DNA from 3 places in the Streptomyces sp. NPDC049541 genome. Region 2 is predicted to be linked to each of the others. Evidence: riboswitches for the same ligand, from Rfam matches in the RefSeq annotation. Region 2 holds a riboswitch; each other region holds the start of a gene.
The links. Region 2 has a riboswitch for ZMP and ZTP ahead of ACIBW9_RS09375 (phosphoribosylaminoimidazolecarboxamide formyltransferase). Riboswitches for the same ligand answer to the same signal wherever they lie in the genome.

Region 1 (4,048 bases), on a different contig from region 2:
GTACTACGCGTCCAAGGCCAATCCGGAGCCGGAGATCCTCGGCGCGCTCGGCCCCTACGTGGACGGCTACGAGGTCTCCTCGGGCGGTGAACTCGCCCATGTGGCCAAGGCGGTGCCGGAGCGGCCGCTCGCCTTCGGCGGTCCCGGCAAGACTCCGGACGAGGTGCGGGCCGCGCTGGAGCTCGGCGTCGAGCGTTTCCATGTGGAGAGCGCATACGAGCTGCGCATGCTGGCCGAGCTGGCGCGGACCTGCGGGCCGGGGCGGCGGGTGGCGGTGCTGGTCCGCGTCAACCTTCCGGTCGCGGACGGGGCACTGGCGGGCAGCTCACTGGCGATGGGAGGCCGCCCGACACCGTTCGGCCTGGACCCGGCACAGGCCGTCGACGTCGTACGGGCGCTCGCCGACGGAACGTATCCGCACCTCGAACTACGGGGTGTGCACGCCCACCTGGCCAGTGGCCTGGAGGCGGGCGAACAGCTGGCGGTGGCCGAGTCCGTGGTGTCCTGGGCGACGGGCCTCGGTGTTCCGCTCGCCGAAGTCAACGTCGGCGGCGGGATGACCGTCGACTACACCGATCCGGAACGCCGCTTCGACTGGGCCGCCTACGGCAGCGGGCTCGCCGGTCTGACCGAGGCGCACCCCGAGCTGACCCTGCGCATCGAGCCGGGGCGGGCGCTGACGGCGTACTGCGGCTGGTACGCCACCGAGGTGCTGGACGTGAAGCGCAGCCACGGCGAGGACTTCGCGGTGGTCCGCGGGGGCACCCACCATCTGCGGACGCCGGCGACGAAGGGGCACGACCAGCCCTGTTCGGTGCTGAAGGTGGACGCCTGGCCGCACCCGTGGCCGCGCTCGGCCGCCGAAGGCGAGCGGGTCACCCTGGCCGGGCAGCTGTGCACCCCGAAGGACGTCCTGGCCCGCCGCGCCTGCACGCCGGGGCTCAGGGCCGGCGACCGGGTGGTGTTCTCGCTCGCGGGCGCCTATGCGTGGAACATCTCGCACCATGACTTCCTGATGCACCCCCGGCCCGGTTTCCACTTCCTTCACCCTTCAACCGCCGGGCTGTGATCAGGTCACCGGCCCAGCGAAAGGGCCGCCCTCTCCGGGCGGCCCTTTCGCTGTGGGGGGACGTTCGATGCGGCGTCGGCGGGGTTACAGGGCCCCCGGGAACCCGCTGGCGGCTCCCATGCGGGCGACCCGGTCCAGCTGCTCGAGGTTGTTGAGGCGGTTCAGGTGCCGCAGCTGCTCGGAGGGGCGCGGCACCTCGGCCCTGCGCTCCGCCGGGATGCCGCTCTGGGCGAGCGAGTCGAGCGTGGCGATCGGGTTGAGCTCGCTGGCGTCCTTGTTCTGGATGGTCGCGTCGGACGCGCAGGCGAGCGGCGCGGCAAGGGCGGTGATTCCTGCGGCGAGACCAACGGCGGCGACGATACGTCGTGTTGAGATCATGCTTCCCACAACGTCACCAGGCCCGCGACGGTCACGGCCGCGCCCCGGCGCTCACCCATCAGGGGCAGTGCTCCGGTTGCGCTTGCCGAGGCTGCCGCGGCGGAGGAGCCTCGAAGGAGAGGTACTTCGCGGCCCGCAGCTCCTCGGGTCGCGGCCCTCGAAGGAGGTCATGATGGGCACCACGGCAACTCCCGGCTTCAGCGCGGACACCCTGCGCAAGGGGATCGAAGGACACACTGCGGCGGATCTTCTGTCGCTCTATGCGGACGACGCGCAGATACGCATCGTGGACCGCAACACCCAGCCCAGCCAGCCCAAGGTCCTGCGCGGTCGCCAGGAGATCGGCGCGATGTTCGAGGACATCTACAGCCGCGACATGACGCACCACGTGGACCAGTGCATCGTTCAGGGCGACCACGCCGCCTACAGCCAGTCCTGCCAGTACGCGGACGGAACGCGTGTCCTGGCCGAATCGATGATCACGCTGCGGGACGGCAAGATCGCCGAAGAGGTCCTGATCCAGGCATGGGACGAGTAGGACGCAGAACCGCGAGGGTCCAGGTCACCTCGCGGTCGCCCTGGACCTTCTCGGCAGCCCGGTGACAGCGGCTGCTGACCGCTGTGGCGGCTCGGCTAGTCTGAGGGCGGGCCGTGACTGGCGCTGAGGTGGAGCACCACCGGGGAGCGGCCACGCGGAGTCGATGCCGTGCGCCTGGGCGACACGTCACACCAGCCCAGGAGTGGATCATGCCCCAGGCCCGGCTCATCGACGGCACCTCCCTTGCCCGGCGCATCGTCGAGGACACCGCCAAGCGGGCGGCCGACCTCACCGCACGGACGGGAACGGCGCCCTGTCTGGCGACGGTTCTGGTCGGCGAGGACCCCGCCTCCGTCACCTATGTCCGGATGAAGCGCAACCGCTGCCGCAAGGCCGGTATCGAGTCGCGCCAGGTGGAACTTCCCGCCGCCACGACGACCGAGGAACTCGTCGGCGCTCTGCGCTCCCTGTCGAGCGACCCTGCTGTGCACGGCATTCTGCTGCAGCACCCGATGGGCGAGCACATCGACGAGCGGGCCGCGTTCGAGGCGATCGCGCCCGAGAAGGACGTCGACGGCGTCACCTTCGCCTCGTTCGCGACGATGAGCTTCGGCCTGCCGGGCTTCGTGTCGTGCACGCCGGGCGGCATCATGCGGCTGCTCGACGAGTACGGCGTCGACCCGTCCGGGAAGCGGGCCGTGGTCGTGGGCCGCAGCGCCATCCTCGGCAAGCCGGCCGGCATGCTGCTGCTCGCCCGCGACGCCACGGTGACGTACTGCCACTCCCGTACCCGGGACCTGTCCTCGGTCGTGCGGGAGGCGGACATCGTGGTCGCCGCCGTGGGGCGGCCGCGGCTGATCCGAGGCGAGGACATCAAGCCCGGCGCTGTCGTGATCGACGCCGGTTACAACCCGGGCAACGTCGGCGACGTCGACTTCGACTCGGCCGTGGAGCGGGCCGGTCTGATCACTCCGGTGCCGGGCGGTGTCGGTCCGATGACGATCGCCACGCTGCTGGAGCAGACCGTGGCTGCCGCCGCCCGGCAGCTCGGAGTGTGATCAGCGCATCCAGGCGCTGTAGTCCATGACATCGCCGGCCTTGACGCCGTACTCCGGCTCCGCCCTGGTGAAGACGGTCTCCAGGCCGAGGACCGCACCGGTGGACGGCTGCATGATCAGCATCCGCCGGTAGCCCGCGCCCTGGTACTCGTACGCCTGGCCTGGCCGCCCGAGCCGGTCCGTGACCTGGCCGACCGGCCGCAGCCCCCCGGTGCCCGCGAGAAGCCTGGCCAGCGTCGCGGACTCGCGGGCCCCGAGGGTCCAGTGGTCGAGCAACTCCGCGACGGCGTCGAGGAGTTCGGGGGTCGTCAGCCTGGTGCGGGTGTATGCGGCCTCCTGGAGATAGGCCCGCAGCCGCGCCGTGTCGTTCGGCGGGGGCGACTCGGGCGGCGCGTCGCTCCAGCTGGGCGGAAACGTCCGGCTGCTGATGACATGGCCGTCCTCGACCAGGTGCGGATCGCCGCCGTCGTCGCGCAGGACCGGCCGGCCGGGGTGGCGGGGGTCGGTCGCCACCACGAGCTCGGTGTGGCTGCCGTCGGCCTTCCAGCGCACGACGCGCTCCTCGGGAAGCGTGATCGGGGGCTTGTCCTCGCTCATGCCGAGGCTCCAGGACTGCACATGCGTGCCCTTGCGCAGCTTCGGCGCATCCTCCGCCGTGGCCTGCCGCTGTGCACGGTCGGCCAGTTCCTCCAGGGGTACGGGGGTGGAGTCGGCCTGGACGACCAGCGGGCGGGGTGCGGCGACCGCGGGCGCGGTGCCGGGGCCGCTGAGCAGCACTGTCAGCGCGGTCGTGGCGACGACGGCGGTGGCGGCGAGGCTCCAGAGGAGCCGGGTGCGGCGGCGGCCCGTGGGGCGTTCGTGCAGCAGCCGGTTGAGCCGGCGTTCGGCGTGGTGGTCGAGGGGGCCGTCTCCGTAGTGAGGGCCGTCGGCCGGCACCGGGTTGGCGCGGCGCAGGAGTTCGAGTTCGTCAGCCATGGCCGTGTTCCTTCGAGGAGGTCGCGTCGG
Region 2 (4,048 bases):
GCGACCGGTCCGCTGCCGATGACCCTCACCGACTTCATCGCCCGGGTCCAGCAGGACCGGGAGCAGGCCGTCAGGGGCCGCAGCATCCAGATGACCGGATTCGTCACCCCGACGGGGCAGGGCGGCGGCTGGTATCTCACCCGGATCATCTTCACCTGCTGCGCGGCGGACTCCCAGTCGGTCAAGGTCCGCATGTACGGGACCGCCGCACTGCCGGCCAACACCTGGGTGGCCGTCACCGGGACCTGGCACCCCAAGGGCACGCTCGGCACGAAGTCCGCGACGGCGGCCCTCGACGTCCACCGCGCCGAGCGCGTCTCCCCGCCGGTCAACGCCTACACGGACGACCTTCCGCTCACGCCTTCGTGAGGGCGGATCCAGCTCCTCGAACAGGGTCGACGACGGCGGCAGCGATCCTGAACCGTTCGTCGAGCGCCCACCAGATCTCGTCCAACAGGCCCGGCCCGTTCCCGGCGTCGACCGTGACCTCGGTGAAAGGAGCGGCAACCAAGACCTGTTCGCCGTCGGAGTCGTAGGTGGTCAGCAGGACCGCCTCGCCCGGTTGCAGATCCTGTACGGCGAGGGTCATCACGTTGCTGGTCGGGCGTGCGGCGCGGCTGGGACGGGCGGCCCCGAAGACGGTGGTGCGTCCGCCGTCGCGGCTGATCAGCGCCGTGAGGCGGGAGGTGCGGATCGGGGGGTCGGGTTCGTACTCGAAGCCGCTGACCGCCTCGGTCGGCGAGGCTCCCGCCCTGAGCCGTTCCGCGGCCTGGGACACCTGCTCTCCGTTGCCCAGCACCAGCCAGTCTCGCGTGGTCGTGGCGGCGGCGTAGTGACGCAGGGGATCGCGCACTTTGGGGATGAGCGGCCCCACCACGAGGTCGTCGTCGATCAGCCGGAGCGCGCGCTCGCGTGAGGCCGGGCTGCGGCCGGTGAGGAAGTAGCCGCCCAGCACGGCCCCGGAGCGGGTGCGGGCGCACAGGACTCCGCGGCCGGGGTAGGGGTTGGCGGACAACAGGTCATGAAGGGTTGGCATGCTGATGCGCTTTCTGGTCGGGGGGAGGGGCCGGCAAGGCGTCGCTCAGTGGTGGAAGAGCCTGAGGCCGGTCCGGACCAGGGCGATCCCGTGCTCGCGGCAGGCGTCCTCGACCTCCGCGGAGCGGATCGATCCGCCCGGCTCGGCGATGTGGTCGACACCGTGCCGCTGTGCGTGGTCGACGTTGTCGCGGAACGGCAGAGCACCGTCCGAGACGAACGCGACCCCTTTCAGGCGTGCCGTCCACTCGGCGCGGCTGCCGGCCGTGAACTCCGGCACCGGCTGCGACAGTGCGGCGGACAACCTGGCCCTCTCGTCCGCCGTGAGGTCACCCTCGATGAAGCGGATCTGCCAGTTGACCCGGTCCTGGCGCCGGACGCCCGGCCGGAAGGCGAGCGCGCGCACCACCGGATGGCGCCGCAGCCACCAGGTGTCGGCCTTCGCCCCCGCAAGCCGTGTGCAGTCGACACGGGACTGCTGTCCCGCGCCGATGCCCAGTGTCGCCCCGTCACGCACGAAGCACACCGAGTTCGACTGCGTGTGGCGCAGCACCACCAGGCCCAGCAGAAGGTCTTCCACGGCCGTCGCGGGAAGTGTGCCGCACACGACGTTCTCCAACAGCGTTTCCGCACACGGCACTTCGTCCCGCTGCTGACTCAGCCGCAGACCGAAGACCTCGCGCGTCTCCCGCTCCGGCGGCACAAAGGCCGGATCCGCCTCCAGGACGAGGAAGCGGCCGTTCTTCTTCCTGCCGAGTCCGCCGACGGTGCCCGGCGCATAGCCGGGCGCGACGATGCCGTCGCACACGACGGGGGCCAGCAGTTCGGCGAGCTCCTCGTCGACCGGGTGCGACACGGCGGCGAAGTCCCCGTAGGACGACTTCGGGTCCGCGTCCCGCGCGCGCAGATACGCACTGGTCAGGGCACCGACCTCGGCCTGGTCGACACCGTGGAGCCGTGCCGTCACCTCGTCGACGGGCCCGGCCACGGCCGCACCGGCGGGTGAGACGTGCTTGAAGGAAGCGGCCGCCGGCCGGCCGAGGGAGCGGCTCGCCTCCCGTACCAGCTGCCAGCCGTTCAGGGCGTCGAGCAGGTTGATGTACGACGGGCTTCCATGCACCACCCGAACCGGCCACCGGCCGGGCCGCACCGGAGTGGCATCCGCCTGCTGCTGCGGGTTCATTCCGTACCGCAGATCCACGTCATGGCCTCCTCAGCGGGAACATCACTGACGGAGGCGCCCAGGCGGTCGACGCTCACGCTGAACCACGGCCGCTCCCCGGTGGTCGTCCACCCTCGCCAGTCGCGGCCGGACCTGACTCTACCGGCAACACATGACCGGCAGGGCCCGTCATCCCGTCCCGCTCCGGTGGCAGAATCGGCCGCGTGGACCGGGGGATCCTCGAGCGCGAGCCCGAGCTGGCACGGCTGGCCACGGCCGCACGGGAGGCGGCCGACGGGGCCGGTTCGGTGCTGCTCGTCTTCGGTGAGGCCGGAATAGGCAAGTCCAGCCTGGTCAGAGCCATGCCCGACCGGCTCCCAGGGCAGGCCCGCGTGCTAGTCGGACAGTGCGACGACCTCGCCACCCGGCGCCCCCTCGGGCCGTTCCGCGACCTCGTCGGCAGCGTCGGCGCCGAACTCGCCCGCGCGGTCACCGAGGGCGGCGACCGCCACCGCGTCTACGAGGCCCTGCACGGAGAGCTGGCCGTGACCCCGCACCCTGCGGTACTCGTCGTCGAGGACGTGCACTGGGCCGACGAGGCCTCCCTGGACGCCCTGCGTTTCCTCGTCCGGCGCATGGAGCGGCTGCCCGCCCTGCTCGTCCTCACCTACCGCGACGACGAGCTGAGCCGCGGACACCCCCTGCGCCACCTCCTCGGCCAGGTCTCCCGCGCACCCCGCGTGCACCGCCTGCCCCTGGCCAGGCTGTCACTCGACGCCGTCCGCACGCTCAGCGCGGCCGGCCGGCTCGACCCGGCCCAGGTCTACGAAGTCACCTCCGGGAACCCCTTCTTCGTCGCCGAGGTCCTCGCCTCCGGCGGCACCGGGGGAGTGCCCCCGACCGTCGTCGACGCCGTGCTCGCCCGGCTGCGCGGACTGGAACCCGCCGTCGTCGACGCACTGGAGCAGCTCGCCGTCGTCCCCTCGGCGGTCGAACGCCCACTGGTCGACGCGCTGCTCAAAGGCGGGGTGACCGTCCTTGCGGCGGCCGAGCAGCGCGGGCTGCTGGCCGTGAGCCCGGACCGGGTGGCCTTCCGGCACGAGCTGATCCGGCGGGCGGTCGCCGACTCCGTGCCCACCGCCCGGCGCATCGACCTCGACCGCAACGTCCTCGCGGCCCTGGTGGCCCGGCCAGGTTCCGACGCCGCCCGCATCGTCCACCACGCCGCCCAGGCCGGCGACCAGGACGCCATCGCCCGCTACGGACCCGACGCCGCCCGCGACGCCGCGGGAGCCGGCGCGCACCGCGAGGCCGCCGCCCAACTGCGCCTCGTCCTGCAGCAACGGCACCGCTACCCTCCGCCCGACCTCGCCGACCTGCTCGAACGCCATGCTGTGGAGAGCTACACCATCGCCGACTCGGCCGCCGCCGTGACCGCCCAGCGCGAGGCGGTCGCCCTGCGCCGCTCCCTCGGCGACACCTTCGCCCTCGGCGCCGACCTGCGCTGGCTCTCCCGTATCCACTGGTGGGCCGGGGACGCCGACGAGGCGCAGGAGGCCGCCCGTGAGGCCGTCGCCGTCCTGGAACACGCGGGCGACGACCGGCTGCTGGCCCTTGCGGTCAGCAACATCGCCCAGCTGCGGATGCTGTCCGATCGCTATCCCGAGGCCGTCGAACACGCCGAACGGGCCATCGTGCTAGCGCAGAAGACCCAGGACGCTGCGATCCTCTCGCACGCCCTCAACAACATGGGCACGGCCCGCTGGCGCGGCGGAGACCCCGGCGGGCGCCGCCAGCTGGAGGAGAGCCTCGAGGTCGCCCTGGACGCCGGGGAGGTCGAGCACGCCTGCC
Region 3 (4,048 bases), on a different contig from region 2:
CGGCGGCGCGATCCGCACCGTCGGCCCATGGGTGTCCTTCACCAGCACCCCGCGCTCCATCAGCTTCTCGGACACCTCCCGCCCGGTGCCGTACCGCGGCGCGATGTCGATGCCCGCCCACAGCCCCCGCCCGCGCACCGCCCGCACCCGGCCCGTGCCGGTCAACGCCCCCAGTTCCCGGTGCAGATGACCGCCCAGCTCCGCGGACCGCGCCTGGAACTCGCCCGTCCGCAGCATCGCGATCACCTCCAGCGCCACCGCACAGGCCAGCGGATTCCCGCCGAACGTCGAACCGTGCTCACCGGGCCGGAACACTCCGAGCACCTCGGCCGACGACACCACCGCCGACACCGGCACGATCCCGCCGCCCAGCGCCTTGCCGAGCACATACACATCCGGCACCACGCCCTCGTGCTCGCACGCGAAGGTCTTTCCGGTCCGGCCGAGGCCCGACTGGATCTCGTCCGCCACGAACAGCACGTTCCGTTCGCGCGTCAGCTCCCGCACCGCGGGCAGATAGCCGGCGGGCGGCACCAGCACCCCCGCCTCGCCCTGGATCGGCTCCAGCAGCACCGCCACCGTGTTCTCCGTGACCGCCGACCGCATCGCCGTCAGATCCCCGTACGGCACGATCTCGAAGCCCGGCGTGTACGGACCGAAGTCCGCCCGGGCCTCCGGGTCGGTGGAGAAGCTGACGAGGGTCGTCGTGCGGCCGTGGAAGTTGTTGCCCGCGACCACGATCTTCGCCATCTCCGCGGGCACGCCCTTGACCCGGTAGCCCCATTTCCGGGCCGTCTTCACGGCCGTCTCCACCGCTTCCGCGCCGGTGTTCATCGGCAGTACCAGCTCCATACCGCACAGCTCGGCGAGTTCGGAGCAGAAGGCCGCGAACCGGTCGTGATGAAACGCCCTCGACGTCAGCGTCACCCGCTCCAGCTGCGCCTTCGCCGCCTCCACCAGCCGCCGGTTGCGATGCCCGAAGTTGAGTGCCGAGTAACCGGCCAGCAGGTCCAGATACCGCCTCCCCTCCACATCCGTCATCCACGCCCCGTCCGCGGAGGCGACGACCACGGGCAGCGGGTGGTAGTTGTGCGCGCTGTGCGCGTCGGCGGCGGCGATGAGCGCGTCCGTCGTGGTCACGGGACCTCCCGGTGGTGTGGCGGTTGCAGCGGCCCCCTCTTCCTATGGTCGCTCGCATGGTGGACGCGGGACCTGCGCTCTCCGGCGTGGCCGGTAGGCTGATCGACGGGTCGTGACTGGCGCGCAAGGATGGGACGGACCATCGGGGAGCGACCCATGCGTGACCGAGTGCCGTGCGCCTGGGCCAGACCGAGAACCGTGACCGCTTGCACGCCACGCCACCCGGAGGCCGACGACATGTCAGAGCAGCAGCCCCTCTCCACCGAGTCCACCGCCTTCCGTGCCGCCCTCGACGTGATCCGCGCCGTCGAGCCGCGCGTCGCCGACGCCATCGGCCAGGAGGTCCACGACCAGCGCGAGATGCTCAAGCTGATCGCCTCCGAGAACTACGCCTCCCCGGCCACCCTCCTCGCGATGGGCAACTGGTTCAGCGACAAGTACGCCGAGGGCACCATCGGCCGCCGCTTCTACGCAGGCTGCCGCAACGTCGACACCGTCGAGTCGCTCGCCGCCGAACACGCCAAGGAGCTCTTCGGCGCCCGCCACGCCTACGTCCAGCCGCACTCCGGCATCGACGCCAACCTCGTCGCCTTCTGGTCCGTCCTCGCCGACCGCGTCGAGGCCCCCTTCCTGGAGAAGACGGGCGCCCGCCAGGTCAACGACCTCACCGAGGCCGACTGGGCCGAACTCCGCCAGGCCTTCGGCAACCAGCGCATGCTCGGCATGTCCCTGGACGCCGGCGGACACCTCACCCACGGCTTCCGCCCGAACATCTCCGGCAAGATGTTCGACCAGCGCTCCTACGGCACCGACCCCGCCACCGGCCTCATCGACTACGAGGCCCTGCGCGTCTCGGCCCGCGAGTTCAAGCCGCTGATCATCGTCGCCGGCTACTCCGCCTACCCGCGGCTGGTGAACTTCCGCATCATGCGGGAGATCGCCGACGAGGTCGGGGCGACCCTGATGGTGGACATGGCGCACTTCGCCGGCCTGGTCGCGGGCAAGGTGCTGACCGGCGACTTCGACCCGGTCCCGCACGCCCAGATCGTCACCACCACCACCCACAAGTCGCTGCGCGGCCCGCGCGGCGGCATGGTCCTGTGCGACGACTCCCTCAAGGACCAGGTCGACCGCGGCTGCCCGATGGTCCTCGGCGGCCCGCTCCCGCACGTCATGGCCGCCAAGGCGGTCGCCTTCGCCGAGGCGCGTCAGCCCTCGTTCCGGGACTACGCCCAGCGCATCGTCGACAACTCCCGCGCGCTGGCGGAGGGCCTGATCCGCCGCGGCGCCACCCTCGTCACCGGTGGCACGGACAACCACCTCAACCTCATCGACGTGGCCACCTCCTACGGCCTGACCGGCCGCCAGGCCGAGGCGGCCCTGCTCGACTCGGGCATCGTCACCAACCGCAACGCCATCCCCGCCGACCCCAACGGCGCCTGGTACACCTCCGGCATCCGCATCGGCACCCCCGCCCTGACCACGCGCGGCCTGGGCACCGCCGAGATGGACGAGGTCGCGGGCCTGATCGACCGCGTCCTCACCACCGCCGAGCCGGGCACCACCAAGTCGGGCGCCCCGTCCAAGGCGCAGCACGTCCTCGACCCGAAGATCGCCGACGAGATCTCCCGCCGCGCCACCGACCTCGTGGCCGGCTTCCCGCTGTACCCGGAGATCGACCTGGGCTGACCAGCGCCCTCTCTTGAGTTGTCAAAGATCGATGGCGTTCGGAGATCGGTGAGGCTCAGCGACCGGTGACGCTCAGAGCTCGATGAGTTCCTGGCGTGGTTCCTCCCGCGGCGGTCCGGCACCCTGCCGGGCCGCCGCGCGGCGTATCAGCAGCGCCCCGCCCGCCCCGACCACGAGCCCAAGAGCCGCCCCGGGCACCGCCCACCGGACACCGCTCCGTGCGGCCCCCTGCCCGGCGGCCCCGTCACCGCCGGTGCCGCTCCCGCCGGGCCCGGCCGCCCCGTCGCCCAGGCCGCTCAGCACTTTCGCCTGCTCCAGCTGCACAAACACCGAGCGGGGTGCCCGATGCCAGCGGATGTCGTCGTCCTGCACGGCCGGTGCGGGATCGGTGCGTATCCAGGGCGTGCCGTCCGCCGCCACGAACAGCTGGTCCTGGCGCTCGACGGCCACGTCACCGCCCGGCGGACGCGTCGTCTGCGGCCAGCCCCCGACGCCCGTCAGCCCCCAGACCACCGTGAAGGCCACCGGTGGATGGCGCCCCTCGACCCAGGCGTCCGGCACCCGCTCCGTCCCCGCGTAGGTGGGCCGTAACAGCTGCCGCAGCCGGGCGAAGGCCGGCTCGCCGGACCGCAGCACCGTCGTCCGCCCGGTGCCGCCCGCGACGATCATCGCCAGGTCGGGGACGTCCCGGACCTGTGCCTGGGCCGCCGCGCCCGCCCCGCCGGATGCCGCGGCCAGCGGCATTCCGCACAGGGCCACCGCCACCACCGCCGTGAAGAGAGCGGCGACCCGCACCCTCGCCCGACTGTCCCGCCACCCATGCATCAAGTCCCCCCAGCGGTCGGTGTCGTACGGCTCTTCTCCGAGCCGCCTGTCACTTCTGGTACACCGCCCGAACCGTCGGGGTTCCCACCCCGACCGCGCTATTTCGAGGGTTTCTCCAGCGACTTAGCGATCTCCACGGCCCGGTGCTCGGACGCCACGCCCTCCAACCGGAGTGTCACGGCCCCCGCCCCGGTCCGGTGGGTCCACAGCAGCGTCGGCCCCGCGGTCCGCTCCCGGCGGGTGAAGCGGTTCCCCTCGGTGTCGACCAGCCAGAAGCTCAGCAGATGGGGGCGGGGGAACCACAGCGCGTAGTCGCGCACACCGTCCGCCGAGGACTCCTCGCCCAGCTCGATCCACTCCGGCGCCTCGCGCAGGACCTTGGTGAAGCCGACGT

Region 1: linked by a shared signal. The riboswitch ahead of ACIBW9_RS27400 (bifunctional 5,10-methylenetetrahydrofolate dehydrogenase/5,10-methenyltetrahydrofolate cyclohydrolase) and the one ahead of ACIBW9_RS09375 (phosphoribosylaminoimidazolecarboxamide formyltransferase) in region 2 are both predicted to bind ZMP and ZTP.
Region 3: linked by a shared signal. The riboswitch ahead of ACIBW9_RS20360 (glycine hydroxymethyltransferase) and the one ahead of ACIBW9_RS09375 (phosphoribosylaminoimidazolecarboxamide formyltransferase) in region 2 are both predicted to bind ZMP and ZTP.

What each region holds. Positions count from the first base shown of each region.
Region 1 covers NZ_JBITLY010000007.1:398,554-402,601, reverse strand. The annotation lists gene ACIBW9_RS27415 (type III PLP-dependent enzyme) at 1-1,069, shown strand, start outside; gene ACIBW9_RS27410 (hypothetical protein) at 1,154-1,447, opposite strand; gene ACIBW9_RS27405 (nuclear transport factor 2 family protein) at 1,620-1,985, shown strand; ZMP/ZTP riboswitch at 2,089-2,172, shown strand; gene ACIBW9_RS27400 (bifunctional 5,10-methylenetetrahydrofolate dehydrogenase/5,10-methenyltetrahydrofolate cyclohydrolase) at 2,195-3,043, shown strand; gene ACIBW9_RS27395 (CU044_5270 family protein) at 3,044-4,018, opposite strand; gene ACIBW9_RS27390 (RNA polymerase sigma factor) at 4,011-4,048, opposite strand, start outside.
Region 2 covers NZ_JBITLY010000002.1:493,484-497,531, forward strand. The annotation lists gene ACIBW9_RS09365 (TIGR03943 family putative permease subunit) at 1-369, shown strand, start outside; gene ACIBW9_RS09370 (IMP cyclohydrolase) at 356-1,036, opposite strand; gene ACIBW9_RS09375 (phosphoribosylaminoimidazolecarboxamide formyltransferase) at 1,082-2,236, opposite strand; ZMP/ZTP riboswitch at 2,268-2,352, opposite strand; gene ACIBW9_RS09380 (ATP-binding protein) at 2,422-4,048, shown strand, end outside.
Region 3 covers NZ_JBITLY010000005.1:230,644-234,691, forward strand. The annotation lists gene rocD (ornithine--oxo-acid transaminase) at 1-1,140, opposite strand, end outside; ZMP/ZTP riboswitch at 1,243-1,332, shown strand; gene ACIBW9_RS20360 (glycine hydroxymethyltransferase) at 1,378-2,829, shown strand; gene ACIBW9_RS20365 (hypothetical protein) at 2,902-3,573, opposite strand; gene ACIBW9_RS20370 (hypothetical protein) at 3,753-4,048, opposite strand, start outside.